Regions from separate parts of the Halomonas sp. TH-94 genome, predicted to be linked through region 1. Evidence: predicted binding sites of a transcription regulator. Region 1 holds the regulator's gene; the other holds the start of a gene.

Region 1 (7,253 bases):
GCCCAGCTCGAGCAAGTGCTGCTGCAGGCAATGAATGGTAACGGTGCGCTCGAGCCTGGTTTGGCGCAAACGCTGATGAGCCAGGCCGAACAGGCCCTGGAGCGACATGAAGCCAGCGGAGAGCCGCCGGTGCTGGTGGTACAGCACAGCTTGCGCCCGCTGATAGCCCGCTTCCTGCGCCGGCGCATGCGCCATCTGGTGGTCATGTCGCAGGCGGAGATACCCGATGATCGTACACTGCGCGTCACGACGCTGGTGGGAGGTCGATAAACGATGAGTGTCATGCGGTTCGTTGGAGCCAACAGTCGTGAAGCCATGCGCCAGGTGCGTACGGCACTGGGAGACGAAGCCCTGATTCTGGCCAATCGGCGAACCGAGCAGGGAGTCGAGATCCTGGCCATGGCCGAATCGGCAGCAACCTCGGAACCTGCCGATGTGCCGCGACAGGAACCGCCGCCCGCCAGGCAGGCGACACCTGTCAGCTCGGATCCGGCCCAGGCCTTCGAAGCCATGAGCGCGAGGCTGCTGGAAGAGATGCGTGACATGCGTGCGCTGCTCTCCCGTGAGAAAGACACCACGGCAGCCACCGGGACTTCTGGTGAGCCCATCCTGCGCATCATGCTGGAAGCCGGCTTCAGCCAGTCGCTGGCGGAAGATGTGGTCGCGACACTGCCGGAAGAGCTCGCGCTCGCCCATGAAGGGGACGACCGCGCGATGGCCTGGCTCTCGCGGCAGCTGGCCAAGCGCCTCGTCGGGCTGGAAGATGAGGCGGCTTTCATGGATCGTACCGGCATCGTGGCCCTGATCGGGCCCACCGGTGTGGGAAAGACGACCACCACCGCAAAACTGGCGGCGCGCTATGTCATGCGTCACGGCACTCGCCCGGTGGCGCTGGTCACCACGGACAGCTTTCGTATCGGCGCGCATGAGCAGCTGCGTATCTATTCGCGACTGCTCGATGTCCCCATGTATGCCCTGAATGCCGATCAGCCGGTTTCCGATCTGTTGGCGCGAGTGAAGGGCAAGTCATGGATCATCATCGATACCGTGGGCATGAGTCAGCGTGACCAGCGTGTGATCGAGCAAGTGGGTCACCTGCGCGGCGGTGACACCTCGGTACGGCTGGTGCTGCTGCTCAATGCGGCCAGCCAACCGGAAACGTTGGAAGAGGTGGTGGTGCGCTACCGTCAGGCGGCTCAAGCAGCCGGCGGCGAGCTGCACGACTGCATCATCACCAAGCAGGACGAGGCAGGCAGGCTGGCGCCGGCACTCGATATCATCATGCGCCATGGGTTGAGGCTGCTGTTCGTCTCTCATGGGCAGCGTGTGCCGGAGGATATGGCGCTGGCCGAACCTGCCGACCTCATCGAACACTGTCTTGCCAGTCGCGTCCCGTTGCCCCGTGCGGTGTCACGGTCGACGCCCAGCGAAGGGGCGGCCAGGGGCGCCGGCAATCTGCTGGGCCAGGGACGTCGTCTGGCGACGGTGCTGGAGGCGTTGCGCCAGCGATTGCCGGCGTTCGGCGGGCTCGAGGCGGTGTGGAATATGCTGGGCCTGCCTATTTCGGTGCAGCAGCAGCGCCTGGATACGCTTCTGGGGGAATATCCCTGGCCGGGGCAGGCGCTGGGCATGCTCTGGAACGAAAGGCGGCGTGTTGCGGGAGAGAGCTGGGCGATGCCGGATGTGGCACTCAGCGCGGAAGGCGCCTGGTTGGCGTTGCCTTTGCTTCAGCACCGTCAGGTGGCAGGGCAGCAGGCACGTCTTGAAGCGGCGCTGGAGCAGCACGAGATAGCCCTTCATCTCCTCAATGGGCTTCCCGATGGCGATGCCGGCGAGTGGCTCGAGCGTCAGCGATTTACATGGTGCAGCCAGGTCAGGGGCAGCCTGCGTGTCGAATTTGCGGGAGAGCGCCAGACATTGAGCGGGCTCGAAGCGGTAGCCGAGTCCGTAGGTCAGGTGCGCTGTCGTTTCCGCGGCGAGGCGGCGCGGCTGGTATTGACCTCCTTGCCTGTCGGCGTCCACTTCAAAGGGAGCCGTCGCGACTCGGCTGCTCTCGAAGTGAGGGCCTGGTTTGGCCAGGTACGCGACGAAGAAAGCGGCAAGATCCTAGTCAGGCGCTGCTGGGTCACGCCTGAAAGGCTGGGAGAAGAAGTTCAACCGCTGCTGCTTTCGCTTTTGCAGGGTGACGTACTGCCTCAGCTGACTCGGCGCGCCTGGCAGCGTCTCGATTCCAGTGAGATCGGTGAGATGCGCGCTGACGTGCGCCTGCTGATGGCCAGTGGTCTGGCCACGGTGGCTGCTCATCTCGATCTTGCCGAAGACGAGAAGGCCATGGATCTCAGAGCCGAGCTGCTCGGACTCAGTGGCGGCAAGCGTCGTCGCCGCGACGTGGCATTGCTCGAAGCATTGATACAGCTATTTCTGGTGCGCGATGCCATTCGCCACCTTGGCCTTGGTGAAAGGGAGTCAAGTTGATGGGATGGGACCAGGCCGCGGGCCTGCGCCAATGGGCGAACGGTACATCGCAGGACGACTGCCCGTTACACGTGGCTGAAATGCTGGTCGAACTCGCCGCGGAGATAGCTCCCGGGGATCCATCGAAGCGCTCGGCTGCCCAGCCGGTCCCCACGAGTGGGGCGATCAAGCCGCCCAAGCCTCGCAGCGACCAGGAGCTGACGCTGATGGTGCTGGGGCTGGCGGGCACGGCGGAGCGGCATACAGCCCGGGTAACCGAGCTATTTGAGAGCTGGGCACGGGAGGGTAGGCGCTGGGTCGGCAATCCGCGTGCCTGGCGTATCGTGGCGTTACCGATCAATAGCTCACATCTGCCCCTGTTGGCAGCACAGCAATCCCATTGGGCGCTTTGGGTAGACGATGACCTGGAGGCCTTTCGCCGCGGCTATCGCATGCTCCAGCAGATCGCCGAGCAGGGCGGGCCGCAGCGTCTGATCGCCGTGCATCCGCCGGGGGTGGGGCGTGAAGGCCTGCTGAGTAATCTTCAATATGTGGCGGAAGCATACTTTGGCATCGAACTGTTGGTATTGGCGCGATGAAGCCACGGGTCTTGCAAGGTATCGTTATCCTGGCCATATGTGGAGCCTGGGCGGGCTTGGCCCAGGCTGCGGGTAGCTGGGTAGCGACGGCCCCTGCCGTCCAGGTGGTGATGAGCGAACGTCCGGCAATGTCCGCCGCTCTTCTACCTCCAACGCCGGAGCTGGCCCAAGGCCAGGTAATGGGCCGGGTGAACTGGCAGTATCAGCCACTGGCAGGGAGAGAGGTGAATGCCTGGCTTTGCCACATGGGGGGATGTGTGCCACTGCCTGGCTCACGAGGACAGACCGAGGCGCTGGCCGGTATGCCGGCCGATACCCCACTTTACTTTCAGTTCTCCCTGCAGGAGCGTGGCCAGCGCGCTGCGACCCTGCAGGGGCTGCAGGTGATAGTGAATCATCACAACCTGTAGTGAATCTGACTCGTCGAGCATGGTGAAGCGATGCTCGAGGGAACCGTCAGCCGCGAGAGCAAGAGCATGTACACAGCACGAGGCAAGATAGAACAGTCGGACCTGCTGGAAGAGTACCTGCCGCTGGTGAGGCGCCAGGCGCTGTCGATGCAGGTTCGTCTACCCGCAAGTATCGAGCTCGATGATTTGATTCAGGCCGGTACGGTAGGGTTGCTGGAAGCGATGGGTCGTTTCGACGCCAGTCAAGGCGCCAGCTTCGCTACCTTCGCCAGCCAGCGTATTCGAGGCGCCATGCTGGATGAGCTGCGCAGCCGCGATTGGTTGCCACGCAGCGTGAGGCGCAATGCACGGGCGGTCGATGAAGCCGTGCGTCGTCTGGAGCAGCAGCTGGGCAGGCCGGCGGAGGAGAATGAGATTGCCGCTGAGCTCGAGATGGGACTCGCAGAGTACCGACAACTGTTGAACGATACCAACAGCGGTCACCTGCTGCCTTTCGAGGTGCTGGTGTCGGAAGGCGTAGAGCCCGGCATCGAGGATGCCACCATCGATACGCCTTACCGCATGCTGATCGATGCGGAGAAGCGTCAGCAGTTGGTCGAGGGCATCGAGGCGTTACCCGAGCGGGAAAAGCTGCTGATGGCGCTGTACTACCAGGAAGAGCTCAACCTCAAGGAGATCGGCGTCGTGCTCGGGGTCACCGAATCGCGGGTATGCCAGTTGCATAGCCAGGCCGTGAGCCGGTTGCGCGTACGCCTGGCCGAGAGCGACGACTAAAGGTTGTCCATCAGCGCTTTGGTACTCGCCAAGGCTTCCATGTAGCAGGCGTGGAGTCGGTCGGCTGGCACATCGTCGATGGCAGCTTCTACCTGCCGCTCATGATTTTCGCAAAGGGTAAGCACGGCGCCTAGCGGCCCGACACGGTACTTCAAGGCTTCGATGATGGGCAAGCCAAGCGGCAGGTGCTCGAGCAGGGTGCTGCGATCCTCCTCGAGCAGGGCGTCCATCAGCGAGAACAGACCCGTGGTGAAGGCATCCTCGGGATCCAGGGTGGGGAAGGGGGCAGCAAGATTCCGGCACATGAAGGCACGAACAAGCGCCATGCGCAGTACGATGCGAGATGAGGGCTGCAAGCTGGCCAGGGTCAGCGTCAGGATCAGGCGCCGCAATTCGATCAGCCCGAGTACCTGTACCGCTCGATGCAGATCCACTGCCTTGCCACCGCGATTGAAATAGGAAGAATTTGCACGGCGCAGAATGGCCACGTGGAGATGCGGCACTTGCACCACCAGTTCGTGCATCCGGTTCAGGTCGCTGTTGTCCTCGTAAAGGGCGCGGATGAGACGGATTTGTGCGGCCCGGTTACCGTGGCGCCCGCGCGGCTGAGAGGCAATGAAGCTGGGATGCGCCAAGTATTGGCCATGGTAGTAGTCACAGCCCATCGCCTGATAGCGCTCCAGCGCCTGGCGACTGTCGAGATTTTCGACCAGCAGTTTTATGTTACGTGCCGGGAGCTTTTCCAGCGTCTGTTCATCGAGGTCGCTGGGTGACGTGAGCAGAATGATATCGCAGCGGCCAAGCATGGTGCCGACATCCTGCTTGATCAGGCGGGAAGGCATGATGACCCGGTAGCCGCGCTCACGAATGTCGTCCAGACGCTCGAGCAACTCGGCATCGATGGAGCCGACCTCGGCGATCCCGAGGGCCAGGCGTGGTGCCGGCGTGGGAAGCAGCTCCGGGCGGTCCAGCCACTCCAGGGGTAGGTCGATGAACAGCGTTCTATCGCCCAGCAGACCGGCATCGCCCAGCTCGTACACAGCACTCGCCAGTGCCCGGGCCGTGGCAGACATCAGATCTTCGACTTCGTCATCGGCTTCGACGTGCCGGCCGTAGACGAGGCGATCGGCCACATGGTGATGGCTGGCATCGTGAACCGGGTGAAGGGCGATGGTGAAAGGCTCTGGTTCCCTAGGTCCGGACATGCTGCTTGGCTCCCTGCTGAGTGTTGCTGCACCCAGGTATATTTAATGTTTGCTGATGTTACGGCGGCGAAGGCCCCGGTTCTACAGCGCTTGGCGCAAAGCCGCGAGAGTTGGCTCGAGATCGGGAGACAGACTCTCGAGGCTGGGGCGGGCATGAAAGAAGCCTTGCTGCTGAGTGATGCCGTGACGGCCAAGCCAGAGTGCTTCCTCACGTGTTTCCACGCCTTCGGCGACCAGATCGATGTTCAGTTCGCCTGCAAGGCCGACGAGTGCCCTGAGGATGGCCTGGCGGCGCGTGTCCTGGTCGCAGCTCATGATCAAGGCGCGGTCGAGCTTGAGCCGGTCCGGGTGCAGTTCCGTCAACAGGTCGAGGTTGGCGAAGCCGTTGCCGAAATCATCAAGCGCGGTCATGAAGCCCATGCTCCGGTAGGCCTCGATGATGTTGCGCAGGTGTTGGTCCTGGACCTTTTCGGTTTCGGTGACCTCGAACACCAATCGCTCCACTGGCCAGCCAACCTTGCTGGAGATGGCCAAGGTAGCCTGAATGCAGGCTTGGGGTTCGTAGACGGCATTGGGCAGAAAGTTGATCGACAGGCTTTCCTGCATGCCGAGCTGACTGGCGAGTTCGATGGCACGGATGCGACAGGCCTGATCGAAGCGGTAGAGAAGGCGCGGGGTCACCTGGGCCAGAATGCTGGCGGCAGACTCGCCCGCCGGACCTCTGACGAGTGCCTCGTAGGTCGTGATCTTGGCTGCGTTCAGATCGACGATAGGCTGGAAAGCCATGGTGAACGTGAAGGGCAGTGCTCCTTCGCAGCGTTCGCAGGCCCCGTCTTTCTCGGCGCACCGTTGCATGTCGTTTCCTCTCTGGCCGCCTTCGGCCAGCTGGTGGTTTTTTCTGTGCCGCAGGCGAACAGAACCGTGATTTATTCCCTATCGGCAGGCAAAGAGGGAACTTTAGTAAGAGACATTGAATTGATGTGGATCAAGAACAGTGGGGGTGGCGCCTTGGTTTCTTTAAAGTGCCCTCTTTCGCTGCCGATAAAAATCGTTAGACTCGATGCCCCGCATCTCCAGGAGCCTGAATGAATCCTTCAACCCTCATCGGTATGTTCGCCAGTGTCGTACTTTTGGTCAGCGTGCTGTTCTTCACTGCCGAATCGCCCCAGAGCTTTCTCAACCTGCCGGGCCTTGCCATCGTTCTCGCAGGCACCATGGCTGCTACCTTCATCAGCTACCCGCTCAAGGAGGTCGTTCGTGTGGTGCGCCTGGTGGGTCTGGTGTTTCGGCGTGAGAACACCTACATGAGGGATGACATCAAGGAGCTGGTGGACATCTCTCGGCTGTGGTTCAAGGGTGACGTCCGGGCCGTCGAAGCGGCGCTCGAGAAAGCGCGAAACCCCTTCTTGCGTACGGGCATTCAATTGGTCATCGCCAATACCAAGGAAGAGGAGATCTTCGATCTGCTGCGCTGGCGAATCGCCCGGCTCAAGGCACGTGAACACGCCGAAGCCCAGATCTTTCGTACCATGGCCACCTATGCCCCAGCGTTCGGCATGATCGGAACTCTGGTCGGGCTGGTGAACATGCTCGAAGTGATGGAGTCCGGCGACCTGCATGTGATCGGCCCGCGTATGGCCGTGGCTTTGCTGACGACCTTCTATGGCATTCTGCTGGCCAACCTGGTTTTCAAACCGATTGCGGTGAAGCTCGAGCGGCGTACTGAAGAGCGCCTGATTGCCATGAACATGGTGCTCGAGGGTATTTCGTTGATCACCAAGCGTCGTCTGCCCTCCTTCATCGAAGAAACC
Region 2 (7,253 bases), on a different contig from region 1:
CGAGCTGGGCGTTCATCATCTCGAACTGCTGGAAGAGGTAGTCGCTGGTCTGGTTCATCTGGGCGATCATGCCATCGAGCTGGCCAAACTGAGTGCGGTAGCGAGCGATGGTGGCTTCGATGCTCTGCTCCATGCGGGTGAAACGTTCGTTAAGGCTCACGATGCGGCTCTCGGCGCCGCTGATGGCACCACCCAGGGCACCGTTGGAACCGACGAGCTGGGTAACCGTCTCGCTGATCTGGCCGGCCATGCCGCCCGTGGCGCTGTCACCGGCGAAGAAGGCACTCAGCGCTTCCTGATCGTTGGCGATCACCGAATCCAGGCGTGACTCGTCGATTTCCAAGGTGCCGTCGAGCTTGAGCGTGATGCCGATCTCGCTGAGCATGGAGAATCCGCCCTCGCCCCCCGCCACGCCACCCGCCAGCACGCCGCGCAAGCGCCCCTCGATGCTGCGTACGGCGCTGTCGCCAAGCAAATCGCCAGCCGCTCCGCTTTCGCCACTGAAGGCGGTCAACTCGCCGATAGTGCCCTTGAGTGCATTGAAAGCCTCGACGAAGCCGGTGATGGCCTCGCGCACCGCGCGGGTGTTCTGTTCAACCACTACGTTACTGCTTCCTGTCTCATTCAGGTTCAGCGTAACGCCCTGAATGGCGCCCTCTACCTTATTACTGGCACTGACGATGGGAATGCCGTTGACGATCAGCTCGGCATCGAGTCCAGGCTGGACGATATCGGTATCGCTCAGCGTGGTCTGGTTGGCCATGGCGGCAAAATCGGTGCCTATGATCGCAGCCTGCTCACCGGTGTCTTTCGACATCAGCGCCAGACGATAGCCTTCTCCATCGTTGACGATGGATGCCGTGACCGCTGCATCGGGGTCGGCGTTAATGGCGTTACGAACGTCCTCGAGAGTGCTGTTGGCGGCAATGGTGACGCCATGGTCGAGGGCGGAATCGGCGAAGGTGAGGTTGAGCGTGGCTTCGCCATCGTTGAGCGCGGTGTCGAGGCTGTCCACCCGCTGAGTGGCCAGGCTACCGGCAGCAGCCAGTTGCGACACTTCGATGGCGTACTGGCCGATACTGGCGTCTTTGCCTGCCGCCGCCTGCACGGCATCGCCACTGACAGCAGTGGATAAGCTCTGGTAGAGCGACGCGTCGTTGAGGGCGTTGGCGGCCGTTTGAAAACCGGAAAGCGCACCTTTGAGCTCGCCGTAGGCGGAGATCTTGACCTGCTGCGTCTCGATCTGGCGTTCGATGGGCTTGAGCTTGCCGCGCTCTGCCTCGTTGAGCTGGTCGAGCAGACCGTTGAGATCGAGCCCGGAGCCGATGCCGAGGGAAGAAATGCTGGCCATAAGCAACTGCCTTGTGTCGGTGTATTGACTTCCTGTTATCTCTACCTCGGCGGCTGAGCTGAAAACTTTAGCTCATCAAGTGAAAAAGTGTCTAGCCAGCTTGGCCGCCTCCATGCGGCCTTGTGGATGATTACGACTGAACCAGGCGATGCTCGCTGAGCTTGAACCCGCCCACGGCTTCGGCCAGCCGATCGGCCTGCTCCTTGAGCTGCTCGGCCGCCACCGTAGACTCTTCCACCAGCGCCGCGTTCTGCTGGGTCATGCGGTCGAGTTCGGCCACGGCGACGTTGACCTGGCCGATACCGTCGCTCTGTTCGCTTGCCGCCACACTTATCTCACCCAGCACCTTGGCCACACGGTTGACCCCGGCAACCAGTTCTTCCATGGTCGTGCCGGCCTGCTGCACCAGTTCAGTACCCGAAGCCACCTTCTGGCCGGAGGCTTCGATCAAGCCGCGAATTTCACGTGAAGCTTCGGCGCTGCGCGTCGCCAGTTGACGTACTTCGCCGGCCACTACCGCAAACCCCCGACCCTGCTCACCGGCCCGAGCCGCCTCTACCGAGGCGTTGAGCGCCAGCAAGTTGGTCTGGAAGGCGATACCGTCCATGACTTTGACGATATTGCCGATTCGCTCGGATGAGGCAGTGATCTCCTGCATGGTTGTCACGACCTGGCCCACCACTTCACCACCGCGGGTTGCCACGTCGGAGGCCGACTGCGATAGTTCATTGGCATGACGGGCCGAATCGGCGGTGTGTTCGACGGTGCTGGTGATCTCTTCAATGGTGGCCGAGCTCTGCTGCAGGCTGGACGCGGCGTTCTCGGTCCGCCGTGAAAGATCCTGGCCGCCGCTGGCGATCTCGCCGGCGGCCACGGTAACGGATTCGCTGGCGTCACGGATGGTGATCATCACGCTCTCGATTCGCGACACGAACTGATTGAATGCGGTCGCGATTTGCGCCACCTCATCACGCCCACCTTCTGGCAGACGCTGGGTCAAGTCGCCATCGCCGCTGGCGATATCCGCCATGGCATCGCGAACCGACTGCAGGCGTCGGAACATGAGCTTGAGCAGCGCCCCGAGCACCATAGCCGCACCAAGTACCACCAGCACCAGCGTTATCAACGCATTGCTCAACACGGCACGCAAGCCGGCGGTGGCCTCACGTTCATCCAGCGCCACGACCAACTGCCAATCGGTGCCGCTGATGGGCACGCTGCGCAGCCACTTGTCTCGACCTCCCAGGGCAAGGCGAACGGGGGTTCCGACGCCTATCGGGGCGGAAAAATAGTCCGCCGTGAAGGCTGACGTCAGACGCGAGGCAGGCTCGAGAGTCATCGCCGGATCGGGATGCGCCACCAAGGTGCCATCGGCGGTGACCAGGAAAGCAAAGCTGTTAGGTGTCGGTGCAATAGACCCTACGTTGCTCACGATTTCACCGATGGCAATATCGCCACCGCCAACGGCGACCAGTTGGCCGTTGACATGAAAAGGAGTAGCAATGGTGACGATCAAGCCACCGGTACTTGCGTCTATATAGGGCTCGGTGACGATGGTGCCCCCCGCTTCCACTGCTTGTAAGTACCAAGGGCGCTGACGTGGATCATAGTCGGCCGGCGGGTTCCAGCCATCGGAAAAGACCCCCCTGCCATCATCTGGAAATGCAAGGTAAGCAGATATGAATCCGCCCGAGGCCTCGAGCTGCAAAAGCGCATCGAGGGGCTCTTCACGCTGGGCCACTGGTGCAAGCGCCTCGAGCATGTCGGCACGGGCATCGATCCATTCACCGATGGCCAGGCCGTTACCATGAGCCACGGCCGACAAGTTACGTGCCACCTGCTGGTCGTTGTGATGTTGAAGGGTGAAGTAGCTGATAGCGGCATTGATGAGCAGTGCCGAAGCAATGACGGCGGCCGTGGCCAGAAGAAGGCGCAAGCGCAGGGAGGTGAGCATGGAGGACACTCGCAGTGGAAGTGGGATACGTTGCCGACCACGTCCGTGTGCCGGGTTTAACGTGTTATCGACTGCGAGCGCCTAGACTTTAGGCTAATTTTTCACTGCGCATGAATGATCACCTCGACTCGGCGGTTCTGAGCCCGCCCTTCTCCCGTCTCGTTGGTTGCCAAAGGACGGGTGTCGGCCAGGCCCACCGCCCGCAGGCGCTGCGGCTCTACGCCTGAGCGTTCCAATGCGTGGACGATGGCGATGGCGCGAGCGCTGGAGAGCACCCAGTTGGAGGGAAATTCATTGGTCTGGATGGGCCGGCTGTCGGTGTGGCCCTCCACGGCAACCTCACCGTCATGACGCTGAATCACCTCTACCAGCCGTTGGATCAACGCTTCACCATCTTCGGTGAGCTCCGCAGCAGCGGTGGGAAACAGCAGCCTGTCTTCCACGCGCAGCTTGATGCCCTCGGCGACCCGGGTTACCTGGACCCCTTCCAGGTCCGGCAGATAGGGGGCATCCGCCAGGCGTTCGTTCAAGGCTTGCTGAATGACTTGCGACGCCGCGATGGCAGGCTGTCCGACCGGCTGCATGTCGCTTGGGGGGCGATCTGTCAACACCAGAATGAAATCGCCACGCGAGGCAGACAGCGTTTCGTTGCTTGCCAGCAGCGGCTGCGCCAGCAGCAACGGCGGGCTTGCCGTCTGCTCCAGTAACGCCAGCGGGGTGGGTGCAACGAAGGCAAGCGAGGCCGCAGGAGCCGGCGGCGGCACGGCGCGACGCGGCAGCCCGGCGACGCCCAGCGCCGCCGCAATGGCCGCCTGACTCAGGCGATCGGAAACGGGCCGAGGTGCGTCGACAGCGGGCAGAGCCTGAGTTATCTCGCTGGGTAGGGGTATCGCAAAAGGCACCCGAGCGGATAGCGCTACGCTGTCCTCATCGGAGCGGCCGAAGCTGGAAAGAGTAAAAATGAGCACCATCAACGCCACCAGCAGCGTCATGATGTCAAGATACCCGATCATCCAGGCGCTATCCTGGTCGTGATCCTGGTGACTGGGCATGAGCGACTCATGGCGCATGGGGCCACGATGATCGCCACTGCTGGATTCCAGGGAACTCATTGAAACGGCGTCACCCGCTGAAGGATATGGGCGAAGTCGCCAAGCCTAACGGGTCAGGGCGACGAGTGAAACCATGAATAGCGCGATTCACGGCCCCCTGCTCGTCCTCAACGGGCACTTTCGGGCAGATCGCTATGGGAAGTCAGGTATCGGCTGGTGAAGATATCGGCCGGCTCCGCTCGCCCGGTGAGATAGCCCTGGATCAGCTCCACCCCATGGCGGCCCAGAATCTCACGCTGAGCCTCGGTCTCGACGCCCACGGCAGTCAGGCGCAGCTCCATTTCACGGGCAAGGCCGGCGACCGCCGCCACGATGGCGGCACTGCCCTTCTGCCCACTGTCCAATCGCTGCACGAAGCGGCGGTCGATCTTCAGCATGCTGACCGGCAGCTCATGCAGGAAGCCGAGCGAGGCATAGCCGGTGCCGAAATCGTTGATGGCCACCTCCCCACCGAGACGACGCAGCCGCTTGAGCACCACGGCGGCCTGATGGGGCTTGTCCAACAAAGTGCGCTCGGCGATCTCGAATCCCAACAGGCCGGGCGGCAGGCCGTGCTGCTTGAGCTTCGTGGCCACCCGCACGGGCAGGTCATGCTGCCAGAATTGCCGCGCCGAAAGATTGATGCCGATAGGCACCGGCCCGACACCGGTAACGCTCCAGGCGGCAAGCTGGGTGCATATCTGTTCCAACAGGTAGTCGTCCAACTGCGGCAACAGCCCGGCACGTTCGGCCAGGGTCACCACGCTGATCGGCGGTACGGTACCCAACAGCGGATGATGCCAGCGCAGCAGGGCCTCGGCACTGTGCAGCCTGCCGCTGGCACGTTCGAATATCGGCTGGTAGTGAAGCTGCAATCCCTCGCCGGAAACGAACGCTTCGCGCAGCGCTTTCTCGAGAGCCCGCTGCCGATCGTCCTGCAGGTTCATCTCGTTGCGGTAGAGCCGGTAGCCGTTGCGCCCCTCCTGCTTGGCGCGGTACATGGCCACATCGGCATTGTGGACCAGCGATTCGGCGCAGGTGGCGTCGTCGGGGTAGAGGCTGATGCCGAGGCTGCATCCCACATGAAACTCCTGACCCTCGAGCACACAAGGCTCGCCCACGGCTTCCACCAAGCGTCGGGCGACGCGAGTCACTTCGTCGACCTCTTCCAGGTCGGGAAGCAGCACGAGGAATTCATCGCCGCCCAGGCGGGCCAGGGTGTCGTCCTCGCGCAGGCGCAGCTGCAACCGCTCTGCCATCATGACGAGCAGTTCGTCGCCGAAAGCATGACCCAGCGTATCGTTGACCTCCTTGAAGTGGTCCAGATCGACGTAGATCACCGCCAGACGGGTCTGATTTCGATGAGCATGGCGTATCGCCAGCTCCAGGCGATCCTCAAGCAGGCGTCGGTTGGGCAAGCCGGTCAGAGCGTCATAATAAGCCAGCTTGCGAATGCGCTCTTCATTCTCACGCAGATGGGTGATGTCGCTGAACAGCGCTGCGTAGTGCGTCACCGCGCCGTTATCGTCACTGATCGCCGTGATGGTCAACAACTCGAGATAGAGCTCGCCGCTCTTGCGTCGATTCCAGATTTCACCGCGCCAATAACCGCTTCGCTTCAACGCATCCCACATTTCACGATAAAAGGCCGCATCGTGGCGTCCGGAAGAGAGTATTTCCGGGGTCTTCCCCACCGCCTCCTCGGTGGTAAAGCCGGTCATGTGGGTAAAGGCACGGTTGACGAATTCAATGCGATTGCTGGGGTCGGTGATGATGATGCCTTCCAGCGAGGAGTCGATGACCCGCTCCGCCAACTGCAGGTTTTCCCGCGACTGAGCGAGTGCTCGGTCGCGCTGTTCGAGCGCATCGCGCAAATCCTGCATGTAGAGATGCTCGGCCCCGGCTAACAGGTCACGAAAGCCCAGCAGTCCCACTACCTCCTCGGCCTCGTCCAGCACCGCCAGGTGGCGCACTCGATGATTCATCAGCAGGTCGCGAGCGGCGATGAGAGTATCGTCCTGATGAACTGTCAGTAGCGGCCGGCTGGCCAGGCCTTCAATGGCCATATTGCCCGGGTGGCGGGCAACGAATCTCACCAGATCGCGCTCTGTCAGTATGCCCAGCTCGCCATCGGCACACTTGACCACCACGGCGTCGCACTCGGAGAGTCGCATGGATCGCGCTGCCTGAGCCAGCAGTTGGCTGCCGTCGAGTACAAGGGCACGCTGACGCATTGCTGCCCGCACCTCGCGCAAACGCAGATAGGGTTCCAGGCCCTGATTCAAGGCGACGTCGGTCTGCGACAAGATGCCTTTTGGCGCTCCGGCGTCATCGACCACCAGGAAGTGGCGACGCCGCTCGGCATTGAAACGCAGTGCTGCCTCACTTATCGACGTCGAAAGATGAAGGCTCGCTACCGGCTGGCTCATGACCTGTGAAATCGGCTGACGGACGGCCTCGGGATCAGCGAAATTGATGGCCAGCGCGTCATGCTCGGACCAGATACCCAGCGGCATGCCCGCCTTCACGACGATGATGGAGCTGCACTGACGCGCCGCCATGCGTTCGGCAGCCATCCACAGCGGCGTCTCGGGCTCGCAGGTGAGAAGCCCGGTTTGCATGATGCGCTCGATGGGAAGCTCTTGGCTCATATCGTCTCGCCGGCTGGATACTGCAGCTCCTACGCCTCGTAGGCGAGAGTAGCCGCATGCTTTTGTCTGACAGCTCAGTATTGCCTCGGATGAAAATGTATCCAACTGTTACTACATTTTAGCCAGTTGGCTTAATATTGCATCAACAAATACCTCATTCCGCCCACGCTGCGACAGCATGCCGCCGAAAAAATGTCGAACAAGGG

What was found. The regulator FliA, encoded in region 1, starts transcription of late flagellar genes. The targets are predictions, from matches to a motif close to CTAAAGTTNNNNNNNNNNCNGCCGATA.
Region 2: fliD (flagellar filament capping protein FliD) is a predicted target of FliA. The motif match lies at 1,396-1,422, and genes of this name have one in related genera.

The regions. Positions count from the first base shown of each region.
Region 1 covers NZ_JBYCKL010000085.1:8,591-15,843, forward strand. The annotation lists gene flhA (flagellar biosynthesis protein FlhA) at 1-270, shown strand, start outside; gene flhF (flagellar biosynthesis GTPase FlhF) at 283-2,475, shown strand; gene AC2VNO_RS15945 (hypothetical protein) at 2,475-3,053, shown strand; gene AC2VNO_RS15950 (flagellar protein FlhE) at 3,065-3,463, shown strand; gene AC2VNO_RS15955 (RNA polymerase sigma factor FliA) at 3,530-4,237, shown strand; gene AC2VNO_RS15960 (EAL and HDOD domain-containing protein) at 4,234-5,442, opposite strand; gene AC2VNO_RS15965 (EAL domain-containing protein) at 5,524-6,297, opposite strand; gene AC2VNO_RS15970 (motility protein A) at 6,528-7,253, shown strand, end outside.
Region 2 covers NZ_JBYCKL010000033.1:2,498-9,750, reverse strand. The annotation lists gene fliD (flagellar filament capping protein FliD) at 1-1,351, opposite strand, end outside; gene AC2VNO_RS05550 (methyl-accepting chemotaxis protein) at 1,482-3,305, opposite strand; gene AC2VNO_RS05545 (OmpA family protein) at 3,407-4,417, opposite strand; gene AC2VNO_RS05540 (EAL domain-containing protein) at 4,525-7,047, opposite strand.